3 regions of the Pantoea sp. Lu_F5_004 genome follow, and region 1 is predicted to be linked to each of the others. Evidence: predicted binding sites of a transcription regulator. Region 1 holds the regulator's gene; each other region holds the start of a gene.

Region 1 (4,378 bases):
CGATTTTGATGATGCCATTACCGCCCGCGCCCACGGTTTTCTGGATGCGGCCGATTACTATCATCGTGCCAGCGCCATGCCCTGGCTGAAGCACGCAGAGAAACCGCTGCTGATCATCCACGCCAAAGATGATCCTTTTATGAGTGATGAGGTGATCCCGCACAGCAGCCAATTATCTGCCACTATTACTTATCAACTGACACCACACGGCGGCCATGTAGGTTTTGTTGGTGGGACATTACGCCAGCCTGAAATGTGGCTGGAACAGCGTATCCCCCAGTGGATCGCCCCTTTTCTGGATAACTGATCTCGTGATTATTCCCTGGCAACAGGTCTCACCTGAGACCCTTGAAAATCTGATTGAAACCTTTGTGCTGCGCGAAGGCACGGACTACGGAGAGCAGGAACGCAGCTTGATTGACAAAGTGGCTGATGTGCGACGTCAGCTGGAAACGGGTGAAGTGGTACTGGTGTGGTCGGAACTGCACGAATCGGTCAATATCATGCCGCGCAAAGAATTTCGTGGCTGATGCACCCAACGGCATTTCGTGTTAACAATGCCTATTGCCCGACCTCACAGGGAGCTTTTCTATGTCTGCACGTCATCCCATTATCGCGGTGACTGGTTCCAGCGGCGCAGGGACCACCACCACCAGCGTGGCGTTTCGCAAAATCTTTCAGCAGCTCGATCTTCATGCGGCGGAGCTGGAAGGTGACAGTTTTCACCGTTTTACCCGCCCTGAAATGGATATGGCGATTCGTAAGGCGCGCGATTTAGGACGTCATGTCAGCTACTTCGGCCCGGAAGCCAATGACTTTGGCCTGCTGGAGCAGAGCTTTAAAGAGTATGGTCAGAGCGGACAGGGGCAGTCGCGTAAATATCTGCACACCTACGATGAAGCGGTGCCGTGGAATCAGGTGCCCGGCACCTTTACGCCGTGGCAACCGCTGCCGCAGAACACCGATATTCTCTTCTACGAAGGGCTGCACGGCGGCGTGGTAACGGCGCAGCACAACGTAGCAGAACAGGTTGATCTGCTGGTTGGCGTGGTGCCGATTGTGAACCTGGAGTGGATTCAGAAGCTGGTGCGCGACACCGGCGAGCGCGGCCATTCACGTGAAGCGGTCATGGATTCGGTAGTGCGCTCGATGGAAGATTACATCAACTTCATCACACCACAGTTCTCACGCACCCATATCAACTTCCAGCGCGTCCCGACGGTCGATACCTCAAACCCGTTCGCTGCCCGCGCTATTCCGTCACTGGATGAGAGCTTTGTGGTGATCCACTTCCAGGCGCTGGAAGATATCGACCTCCCCTACCTGCTGGCGATGCTGCAGGGCTCGTTTATCTCGCACATCAATACGCTGGTGGTGCCTGGCGGCAAAATGGGTCTGGCGATGGAGTTGATTATGGGCCCGCTGGTGAAGCGGCTGATGGAAGGTAAGCGAATAGAGTAAGAGGTCAGCAAAAACCGCTCTGAGAGCAGATGTCTTTCACAAAGATGGTAAAACTGGTTTTCCTGCGGCTAAAGACTTACCGCTGAGCAGGCTTCAGGGAGCATACACCTTTCGCAAAGACGCAAAACCGCCATCCCTGGCCCGCGATGCTTTGCTACAGGTATATGCTCCCTTCGCTTCACGTCCGGCAACCGCATCCGGTTTCAGGAAGGTCGCTACAGACAACGCCTGGGCAGAAAGAATCTGGCAGCAATAGATAAGTTCAACACGCCGGGAACCGGGTCAGAAGAGGAAAGCGTCCCGCCGCCCGGATAAAAACGCCGGGAGCGTTTTTGAACAACGCAACGCGTTGGCCCGGCTACGGGCGCGCCTCAGGGATGAGGTGCGTAATCGCGCGGGCCGAGCGGCCAGAGATTGGCTTAAGCGACTTTCCGATCTGACCCGGTTCCCAGCGCAGGCACAGTATCAAAGCGGATTCCCGATGCAGGCACAGTCTTAAAGCAACCTGAATCAGATACTGGAAGTGAAGTTAGCAGGTCTGCAATGACCCCTGCGGCTACTACAGCTCAATCACTTCATAGCTATGCGTAATGTTGACGCCTTTACCCAGCATGATGGCCACAGAGCAATATTTTTCAGCAGAAAGATCCACGGCGCGTGATACCGCTTTATCCTGGAGCGCTTTACCACTCACGATAAAATGCAGGTTGATGTGCGTAAAGATTCGCGGCGCCTCTTCACGACGTTCTGAGGTCAGTTTTACTTCACAATCAGCCACATCGTTTCGGCCTTTTTGCAGAATTGATACCACGTCAATCGCACTGCATCCGCCCGCCGCCATCAGCACCATCTCCATTGGGCTGGGCGCTTTATCACCCGAATTTCCATCCATCAGTATCTGATGGCCGGATGAGGATTCTCCGAGGAATGTCAGCCCTTCTACCCATTTCACTCTTGCCTGCATGATTTTTGCTCCGGAATACGCTGTTTTGTCGCCAGAGTACGCTTTCGCCTGGTAAACAGCAATCCAGAGAAATCCGCCCGTAGCTGAAGCGAGACAACAGAAGACAGTCGGCAAAAGCTGTGCTACAAACAGTGCTGAAAATATTTTTCGTCACCCGATGACGAAGGCGGGAAGGATGATGCGCACTGCGCCTGATGCGGCCCGAATAATTTCCTGAAATGGAAACGCTTGAAGCTTTCACCGCCTGACAGGGAAAACTGCCCCCTGTATTTTGGGCACGATTACAACAGAGGATAATAGCGAATGGTTCTCGGCAAACCGCAAACAGACCCTACACTCGAATGGTTCCTGTCCCATTGCCATATTCACAAGTATCCATCCAAAAGTACGCTGATTCACCAAGGTGAAAAAGCAGAAACGCTTTACTACATCGTGAAAGGTTCCGTCGCGGTTCTGATTAAAGATGAAGAAGGCAAAGAGATGATTCTTTCCTACCTGAATCAGGGCGATTTTATTGGTGAACTTGGCCTGTTCGAAGAAGGCCAGGAACGCAGCGCCTGGGTACGTGCGAAAAGCGCGTGCGAAGTGGCGGAGATTTCTTACAAGAAATTCCGTCAGCTGATTCAGGTTAACCCTGACATCCTGATGCGACTCTCATCGCAGATGGCGCGTCGCCTGCAGGTGACGTCTGAAAAAGTGGGTAACCTCGCTTTCCTCGACGTAACCGGACGCATTGCACAGACCCTGCTCAACCTGGCGAAGCAGCCAGATGCCATGACGCATCCCGACGGCATGCAAATTAAAATCACTCGTCAGGAAATTGGCCAGATTGTTGGTTGTTCACGTGAAACCGTGGGCCGTATTTTGAAGATGCTGGAAGATCAGAACCTGATCTCCGCACACGGCAAAACCATCGTCGTTTACGGCACCCGCTAATTCCTGTCACCCACGGCGTGATGGCAACATCACGCCGTTATTGTTTGTGTTGGGCCGATGTGGCGTCGAATTATTTACCATCCTGAAGTTAACTACGCCTTGCGGCAAACGCTGGTGCTCTGTCTGCCAGTGGCGCTGGGCTGGCTGGCTGGCGACCTGCAAAAAGGTCTGCTGTTCTCATTAGTGCCCGCCTGCTGCAACATTGCCGGTCTGGATACCCCGCATAAACGCTTCTTCAAACGCCTGATTGTTGGCGGCAGCCTGTTTGCCCTCGGCAGCTTTCTGATGCAGTGGCTCACCCTGCATGCTATTCCGCTGCCGCTCATCCTGTTTGCCATGCCCTTATTGCTCGGCGTTACCGGGGAGATCAGCCCGCTGCATGGTCGTCTGCTGCCCGGCACCCTGATTGCCGCCATCTTTACCCTGAGCCTGATTGGCCGCATGCCAATCTATGTCCCCCCGCTGCTCTATATCGGTGGCACGCTGTGGTACGGGCTGTTTAACTGGTTCTGGTTCTGGCTGTGGAAAGAGCAGCCGATGCGCGAAAGCCTGAGCCTGATCTACCGCGAGCTGGCTAACTACTGCGACGCAAAATATACCCTGCTGACGCAGCTGACCGATCCGGAAAAGGCGCTGCCGCCGCTACTGGCCCGTCAGCAGAAAGTGGTCGATCTGATTAACACCTGTTATCAGCAGATGCATATGCTGTCGGCAAGCCGCGATCACAGCCATAAACGGCTGACGCGCGCCTTTCAGGTGGCGCTGGATCTGCAGGAACATATCTCGGTCAGCCTGCATCGGCCGGAAGAGGTACAGAAACTGGTCGAACAGAGCCACGCCGAAGCGGTGATCCGCTGGAATGCCAAAACCATCTCGGCCCGGTTGCGGGTGCTGGCGGATAACATTCTCTATCACCAGCTACCCGATCGCTTTGCGATGGATAAACAGCTCGGCGCGCTGGAGAAAATCGCCCATCAGCATCCCGACAATCCGGTGGGTAACTTCTGCCTTTACCAC
Region 2 (4,378 bases), 490 kb from region 1:
TCGCCACCGCCATCGCCTTAACCGTGCTGGAGCCAACCGGAAACGGCATCGGCAGCGATGCGTTTGCCATTGTCTGGGATGGCAGCGAGCTGCATGGGTTAAACGCCTCAGGCCGATCGCCAGCCGCCTGGCATCCCGAACGCTTTGCCGATTTTAGTGCAATGCCTGAAACCGGCTGGGAATCCGTCACTGTGCCGGGGGCCGTCTCAGCATGGGTCACACTGGCACAGCGCTTTGGCACCTTACCGCTGACCACCCTGGCACAACCGGCCATTGACTATGCGCGCGACGGCTTTCCGGTATCTCCGCTGATTGGTCAGCTGTGGCAGCGCGGCTATGACAAGCTGCGGGATCAACCTGGCTTTAGCGACTGCTTTGCGCCGCAGGGTCGTCCGCCGCGTGCTGGCGAGCTGTTCCGCAACCCGGCTCAGGCCCGTACCTTGCAGGAAATCGCTGAGACTCAGGGCGAAAGCTTTTACCGCGGCGCCCTGGCGCAGAAGATGGCAGCCTTTGCCCGTGAGCATGGCGCGGCCCTGACGCTGGAGGATTTGAAAAACCATCGTGCCGACTGGGTTACCCTGCTGTCGCGTCCGTTTGCCGGAGGATCGGTGCAGGAGCTGCCGCCGAATGGTCAGGGCATTGCGACCTTAATTGCACTTGGCATTCTGGAAGAGTGGGAAATCAACCGCTATGCACCGGATTCGCCGCAGTGGCTGCATCTCTCCATCGAGGCGATGAAACTGGCGCTGGTTGATCTGGACCGTTATGTCACCGATGAAGATCACCTCGAATTTCCGGCGGAACACCTGCTCAGCAACGACTATATCCGCCAGCGGGCAGCGTTAATTGATCCTGACAAGGCGGGAGACTTCCGCTTTGGATCACCGCAGCAGAGCGGCACAGTGTATGTCGCCGCCGGTGATGCCAGCGGCATGATGGTCTCATTCATTCAGTCTAACTACATGGGATTTGGCTCCGGCGTGGTGGTACCCGATACCGGCATCAGCCTGCAGAACCGGGGCGCGGGCTTTTCACTCGATCCAGACCATCCCAACGTCGTGGCGGGCGGTAAGCGGCCGTTTCATACCATTATCCCGGCCTTTGCGCGGGATCAGCAGGGCCAGCCGCTGATGGCATTTGGCGTGATGGGCGGCCCGATGCAGGCGCAGGGACACCTCCAGCTGGCGCTACGCATTATGCTGCACCGCCAGAATCCGCAGGCCGCGATTGATGCGCCGCGCTGGCGGGTGGTGCAGGGACGCGAAGTCGTGTTTGAATCAACCCTCGATCGCAATATCCTGAGCACACTGCGCCGTATGGGTCACAACGTGGTACTGGAAGATCCCCTGAGTAATTACAATTTTGGTGGCGCGCAGGCGATAGTGCGCGATCCGCAGGGCTTCTACATTGCGGCCAGTGAGAGTCGCAAAGATGGTCAGGCGGTGGTGTTTTAAGGTTGCGGCAGTGAGCGTCAGGCTGCTCAGCCCCTCCTTCATCTCTGCGCGCTGAAGCCTGCGATGGCAGGGAACGCAGCACGCCGTGAGGCGCAGGCGCTCCCATTCTGTAACCGGCGTTTCAGAAAGCATCTGTTTCACAGGTGGTTTCACGTTGTGCCGTGGCTCGGGTTTGTTCTATTCTTTAGGCCATTCCTACCTGGACATCTGACAGTATCACCGACAGGAGTTGACCCTATGGCTTCAGGACTTACACGCCTTATGGCACGCGGCGGCATTATGCTCGCTGGCGCGCTGATCGTGCTGCAACTCACCGCATGCGGTGATAAAGAAGGCGAGCAGCGCAAAGCATTTATCGATTTTCTCCAGAACACTGTGATGCGCAGCGGCGAGCATCTGCCCAGCCTCAGCGAAAACCAGAAGCAGAGCTTTGGCAACTTCGCCAGCGATTACGCCATTATGTATGGCTTCTCGCAGCAGGCGAACAAAGCGGTTGAACAGGGTATGCGTCCGGTGGTGGATGAGCTTTCTGCTATTCGCGTTCCGCAGGATTATCTCAGCCGTCGTGATTCCCTGCGTCAGGCGACCAGCGCACTGGTGATCGTCACCCAGCAGATTGAAAGCGCCAAAATGCAGGCGGATAGCAGCAAGGCGACCCTGAAGCAGCCGGATGACCTGAAAAAAGTCTACGACACCGCCTATAACAAAGTGGTGACGGTGCCCGCTAATCAGCTGATTCCTCTGCTGCCAAAACTCCAGGCGCTGAGCCAGGGTGCAGTGCAGACCGGCGATTTCCTGCAAACGCAGGGAACCCGTGTCAGCTTCAATGATGGCGGCGTGCAGTTCCCGACTCAGGATCAGGCTTCGCAATATAACGCGCTGATGAGCACCTTATCCGCCAACTCGCAGGCGCTTCCTCAGGCACAGGCTGCCGTCCAGGGTGGTCTGCAGTAAACCCGCCTTACGGGCAGACGTTAATCGTCTGCCCGTTACACTCCCTTTTCTCCTCCCACCCGATCACCCGCAGAATGAAGTGTGATCTGGCGCATTTTCGACCAAAAATAGTTTGTGATCTAAGTCACAGATATATAACAAATCAACGTCAGGCAAGTGTGATTTACCTCACAAATAACCGGCCACCTCGTCTAAAAATCAGCCAAAAGAGCCTGAGCTGCGCTTTAAAGTGTGATCAAAATCACGCTAACCACCCCTGCCACCACCCTTAATTAGTGATGTAGATCACACTTACCCCGCACGCTACGCAGCGTCAAATTCGCGTGATAGAGTCCGCGTGCATACAGTAATACCACCGGCTTTGGGTCGGGGTGGCTAAACAAAAACAAGCGCGCTCTCCTATTGCAGCGCGTCTCAATAAGGGGTGGGTTTATGTCCTCATCAGTGAAGGTCAAAGTACAAAGCTTTGGTCGCTTTCTGAGTAATATGGTGATGCCAAACATCGGGGCGTTTATCGCCTGGGGTATCATCACCGCACTGTTTATTCCAACTGGCTGGATCCCTAACGAAACGCTGGCCAAACTGGTTGGCCCGATGATCACCTACCTGCTGCCACTGCTGATCGGTTTCACCGGTGGGCGTCTGGTCGGCGACGATCGCGGCGGCGTGGTCGGTGCCATTACCACCATGGGTGTGATTGTCGGTGCTGATATGCCAATGTTCCTCGGCGCGATGATTGCCGGTCCGCTGGGCGGCTGGGCAATCAAGTCGTTTGACCGGGCGATTGACGGCAAAATCAAAAGCGGCTTCGAGATGCTGGTCAACAACTTCTCGGCCGGTATTATCGGGATGATACTGGCATTGCTGGCGTTCCTGGCGATCGGTCCGCTGGTAGAAGGTCTGTCACACATTCTCGCCGCGGGCGTGAATCTGATGGTGCAGAACAACCTGCTGCCACTGACCTCAATCTTCGTCGAACCCGCGAAAATCCTGTTCCTGAACAACGCCATTAACCACGGTATCTTCTCGCCGCTCGGTATCCAGCAGGCGAGTGAAGCCGGCAAATCCATTTTCTTCCTGATCGAAGCCAACCCGGGTCCGGGTATGGGTGTGCTGATGGCCTATATGTTCTTTGGTCGTGGCAGTGCTAAACAGTCTGCGGGCGGTGCGGCAATCATCCACTTCCTTGGCGGCATCCATGAGATCTACTTCCCGTATGTGCTGATGGCCCCTCGCCTGCTGCTGGCGGTTATCCTTGGCGGTATGACCGGCGTCTTCACGCTGACTGTGCTGAACGGTGGCCTGGTCTCTCCTGCCTCACCGGGTTCAATCCTGGCGGTGCTGGCAATGACGCCAAAAGGTGCCTACTTCGCGAACATCGCCGCTATTGCTGCGGCCTTCGCTGTCTCCTTCGTGGTGTCCGCTATCCTGCTGAAAACCAGCAAAGTCAAAGAAGATGACGATATCGAAGCCGCGACCCAGCGCATGCATGAGATGAAAGCGCAGTCTAAAGGCCAGAGCGGCGCGGGTGCCCCAGTCGCCAGCGATGCCATGAGCGTTGAACTGCATCACGTGCGTAAAATCATCGTCGCCTGTGATGCCGGTATGGGTTCCAGCGCGATGGGTGCAGGCGTACTGCGTAAGAAAGTGCAGGACGCCGGGCTGAGCAATGTGTCGGTGACCAATACCGCGATCAACGCCCTGCCGGGTGATGTCGATCTGGTGATTACCCACCGTGACCTGACTGAGCGCGCCATTCGTCAGGCTCCGCATGCGCAGCATATCTCGCTGAACAACTTCCTCGACAGCGCGCTCTACAGCACCCTGACCGAGCGTCTGGTGGCGGCTAACCGCAGCGACGTGCATCGTCAAACGGTGAATACCGCGCTCTCTGACAGCTACGATGAAGGCAACGCACACCTGTTTAAACTGGGTGCGGATAACGTCTTCCTCGGCCTGACCGCCAGTAA
Region 3 (4,378 bases), 220 kb from region 1:
CCGCCGTTAAAACCGGTCAGCGCCGATGCTGAACGCCAGCTGCTGGAAGGTGCAGAGGAGTATGAAGCGCCACCGCTGACCTTCCAGATGGGCATTCCTGCCAGCGATGCATTCCCGGCCAAAGTCTGGCTGCGCATTCTGCAGCGTCAGACGCGCCTGCAGGTCAGCAGACCGGCCAGCTATCCCGATCCCCGCGGCAGCTTAGCGTTGCGGCAGGCGCTGGTGGCCTACCTTGCGGTGGCACGCGGCCTGCGCTGTCAGGCGGACCAGATCATTATTACCAGCGGCTATGCTGGCGCAATGGGACTGATTGGGCTGGTGATGAATTTTCAGGGTAAAACAGCATGGCTGGAAGATCCCGGATTCTGGGTGGCGCGTCGCGCGGTTGAAGCGCTGCGCGTCACGCCGGTTGCCGTGCCGGTTGATTCCGAAGGGTTGCAGGTTGAGGCCGGGATTGCCCGCGCGCCGGATGCCGCTTTTGCGCTGGTCACGCCGGGACAGCAGGCGCCGCTTGGTATGACGATGAGCCTGGCACGCCGGCATGCCCTGCTTAACTGGGCCAGCCGCGCGCAGCGCTGGATTATCGAAGATGACTATCTCGGCGAGCTTCAGCCCGGCAATCGCGCCGCGCCGGCACTGGCCGCGCTCGACAGCCAGGGGCGGGTGTTGCACATCGGCACGTTCAGCAAGACGCTGACGCCGCAACTGCGGCTCGGTTTTATGGTGGTGCCACCCGCTCTGACGGCCCGGTTCGGCGAGGTCTGCGCGTTGCTTTCGCCTGCCTCCTCCGGATTGCTGCATAATGCGGTGGCGGAATTTCTGCGGGATGGCCACTTTATGCGGCATCTGCGGCGGATGAAGCGCGTCTATCATGAGCGGCTGGAGCAGATGATCGCGGCGCTGCATCCTCACTTTCCTGACCTGCAACGCGCCGGGCTGGCGGTGATTGTTCGTTTACCCGCCGGTTCACCGGATCAGGTGATTGCGCAGCAGGCGGTGGAGTGGGGCATGGCGCCGTCGCCGCTGTCGATCTGGTATCAGCAGGCGGATCAGCGCTGTGCGGGCCTGCTGCTGGGGGCGGCACATCTGCCACGTGAAGGTTATGCGTGCAGTGCCGAACGGCTAAAGGCGCTGGTCGATGCGTATCCTGCTGTCAGCCCCTGAACCAGCGACGCCAGACAAAACGGATCACAAAAAACTCCAGTGCGCCCAGCAGCAAAAACCAGACGCAAAACACCACCGTATAGAGCTGATTCAGGTCCTGCAAATGCAACATCTGCAACAGATGCTGCGCCACCGTCACGCTAAAGGCGGGCGCGGGCAGCAGCAGCGCCGAGAGAAAGCCCAGCAGTAAAATGCCACCAGGCACGATCAACGTTTCAAAAGGGTTATTCATAACCGGTATCCCATATTTATCAGCCCGGCATTTTCCGGTAAACGGCGACACGGTTCAATGGTGGCGCGCTGCTTCGTGCGCATCCGGCATGCTGCATGGCCAGAAAAATGGTCAGAAAATGCTTTGCTACCATCGACTTAGCGCGATTCATAGCGGATGATAAGAGTTATAGCCTTTGCTATACTTAAATCCCTGATTTTACTGTCTTTTTATCTTTGGGTTTGCATGATAGACTGCGCCCACTTTTTCATAACTGAACACTTTGTGTGGTGAATTCAGCGTGAATTGCCGCTTTTTCGCCCCAGGTGAATAAATCATGACCTTTATTGCCACTTTAATTCTTGCGCTGGGCATGTCGATGGACGCGTTTGCTGCTGCTCTGGGCAAAGGTGCCACATTGCATCGTCCCGGTTTTAAAGAAGCGCTGCGTACCGGTCTGATTTTCGGCTCAATTGAAGCGCTGACGCCGCTGATTGGCTGGGCGCTTGGCCTGGCCGCCAGCCGTTACATCATGGCGTGGGATCACTGGGTTGCCTTCATTCTGCTGGCGTTTCTGGGTGGCCGCATGATGATGGAAGGCTTCCGTCAGACTGCCGTCGCAGAGCCCTGTGAAGCCCCGCAAAGCCATGGCTTTATGGTACTGGCTACCACCGCGGTAGCGACCAGCCTGGATGCGCTGGCTGTCGGTGTGGGTCTGGCTTTCCTGCAGGTGAACATCATTACTACCGCGCTGACCATTGGTGCAGCCACTACGGTGATGGCGACGACTGGCGTATTAGTCGGGCGCTTTATTGGTCCGGTCCTGGGCAAATGGGCGGAAGTGCTGGGTGGAGTAGTGCTGATAGCTGTCGGCTCCACCATTCTGTTGCAGCATCTCGGCTACACCGCGTAGGGCTTTTGCACATAAAACCGTCATTTTTGTGATCTGGTTCAAATTTATTTGCTGTTAAAACGCACAGGAGCTATACTTTTTCGGTATATGTTCAACTAAATTTGAATCAGGTGTTCCATGAAACGTATTTTTAAACACGTGTTCCGCGCTTACGTTGAGACGTTCAAACACGTACCGCCGGGTGCCATGTACTAAGCACCCCGCAAGAAACCCTCGATAATCGCGGTCAGGGATCGACCTGTGATTATCACCTTTTCTGCTTCTGCTGATTTAAACCCGCGCTTTCGCACTTCTGGTGCATCCTGTTTATTGCTACCCCTCTCCTTCTGATTGCCGTTATGCGCCACTTTGAGCCAGAAACGGACGTTGCTGCAGTGATCTAATCTGCCCGGGAGATTTCCGGATGCCAGACAAAATGGCGGCATACCTTAAACAGGAAACACGCACTTTTAATGGGTCACGGGAGTGCCTGTGCCGAAGCTAAGATTCACGTTTAACACTGATCATTCTTCCTGAATACTTCAGTAAACCATTCGATAAAGACCCGGACCTTAGGCGGAAGATAGCGTCTGTCAGGGTAGAGTATTGAAACCGGTTTCGTCACTGTCGCATAACCCGATAATACTTCCTTCAGCTGGCCTGTTTCGAGGCAGGGCTTTAATGCCGTATATAATGCGTGAAGCATGCCGAGGCCCGCCACGCCACAGGAAAGAAGTACGTCAGAATTGTTAACTCGTACGCTGCTTCCCGGATGCCGTGAAACAATTTCGCCGTTCATAACGAATTTCCATTCCTGAATGTCCCGACTGTGTTCATTAAAAAAATAAATGGCTTTATGGTCTTTAAGGTCATCAGGCGTTAAAGGAGTGCCATATTTATCCAGATAAGAGGGTGCTGCACAGGTGACCATCTGCAGGCTGCCCATTCTGCGCGAAATAAAATTCGAATCAGCAAGCTCACCGAGACGAATAACACAGTCGACACCCTCTGTAATTAAATTGGTCAGGCGATCTGAAGCGGTTAAGACTATTTCAATTTCAGGATATAAAGCCTGAAACTCGCTTAATTGTGGGATCAGGATACTGTGTGCCAGCGCCAGTGGAACATCAATGCGCAGCTGGCCACGAGGTCGCTGATTTGAAGAGTAAGAAGCCATTATATCGCTGGCATCACTCAGCAGCGTTTTAGCCCGCTGATAAATTTCTTCCCCTTCAACGGTCACACTCAGACTGCGCGTGGTGCGGTGCAATAGCTTAACGCCAAGCTTGTCTTCCAGCTGTTGTACGGACTTACTGACCGCAGGGCGATGCAGCTGCAAGGCGTCAGCGGCCCGGGTGAAACTACGGAATTCAACGACGTGAACAAAAATATCCATCAATTCCAGCATGTTCGAGCGCATCATTTAACTCCACAAAAAATATTCCTGCCGAAATAGTGTATTGCGGATTATATCTCATTCCGATTGTTTCTCCTGCAGTAACACTGAAGTCCTTTTACGTGGCTTTTTACGCCCGCCTGCTTTTTTTATCATCACCCTATTCGATGCATACACATGGGAAATGACAAAATGAAAGCATGGTTACTGAAAGATTTTGGCCTTGAAAACTTAAAGCTTGAAGAGGTGGAAACGCCTGTACCCGGTCCGGGTGAACTTCTGGTTAAAGTTGGCGCGGTGTCTCTGAACTTCAGGGATAAGGCAATAGTAGAGGGCTTCTATGAGCCTCATCTGGTTCCAAAGCCACTGATTCCTGTCTCGGATGCCACGGGCACCGTTGTTGCCACGGGACAGGGTGTATCCCGTTTTAGCACGGGTGATCGCGTTAACTCGCATCTCTATTCACGCTGGTTAGAGGGTGAACCTGCAGCCGATGAGCCAGCATGGTGTATTGGAATGCCGTTACCCGGTGGGCTGGCTGAGTACATGATCATTCATGAGGACAGCGCAGTTAAAGCGCCTGACAGCATGACAGATGAAGAAGCCTCTACACTTCCCATCGCTGCACTTACGGCATGGTACTCGCTAATGGATATCGGCAATCTGCAACCCGGTCAGACCGTGCTCGTACAGGGAACCGGTGGTGTATCGGTCT

What was found. Region 1 encodes CRP, which controls carbon source genes, mostly activating them, when cyclic AMP is high. Its sites were predicted from a motif close to ATGTGANNNNNNTCACAT; they were not measured.
Region 2: ACR8BN_RS18755 (PTS mannitol transporter subunit IICBA) is a predicted target of CRP. The motif match lies at 2,682-2,699, and genes of this name have one in related genera.
Region 3: azuC (stress response protein AzuC) is a predicted target of CRP. The motif match lies at 2,315-2,332, and genes of this name have one in related genera.

What each region holds. Positions count from the first base shown of each region.
Region 1 covers NZ_CP194946.1:453,867-458,244, reverse strand. The annotation lists gene ACR8BN_RS02115 (hydrolase) at 1-307, shown strand, start outside; gene ACR8BN_RS02110 (YheU family protein) at 312-530, shown strand; gene ACR8BN_RS02105 (phosphoribulokinase) at 592-1,461, shown strand; gene ACR8BN_RS02100 (OsmC family protein) at 2,021-2,425, opposite strand; gene crp (cAMP-activated global transcriptional regulator CRP) at 2,729-3,361, shown strand; gene ACR8BN_RS02090 (YccS/YhfK family putative transporter) at 3,419-4,378, shown strand, end outside.
Region 2 covers NZ_CP194946.1:4,053,515-4,057,892, forward strand. The annotation lists gene ACR8BN_RS18745 (gamma-glutamyltransferase family protein) at 1-1,454, shown strand, start outside; gene ACR8BN_RS18750 (DUF3053 domain-containing protein) at 1,692-2,408, shown strand; gene ACR8BN_RS18755 (PTS mannitol transporter subunit IICBA) at 2,841-4,378, shown strand, end outside.
Region 3 covers NZ_CP194946.1:238,527-242,904, forward strand. The annotation lists gene ACR8BN_RS01110 (PLP-dependent aminotransferase family protein) at 1-1,164, shown strand, start outside; gene ACR8BN_RS01115 (DUF1158 domain-containing protein) at 1,154-1,396, opposite strand; gene mntP (manganese efflux pump MntP) at 1,713-2,288, shown strand; gene azuC (stress response protein AzuC) at 2,406-2,483, shown strand; gene ACR8BN_RS01130 (LysR family transcriptional regulator) at 2,782-3,687, opposite strand; gene ACR8BN_RS01135 (zinc-dependent alcohol dehydrogenase family protein) at 3,856-4,378, shown strand, end outside.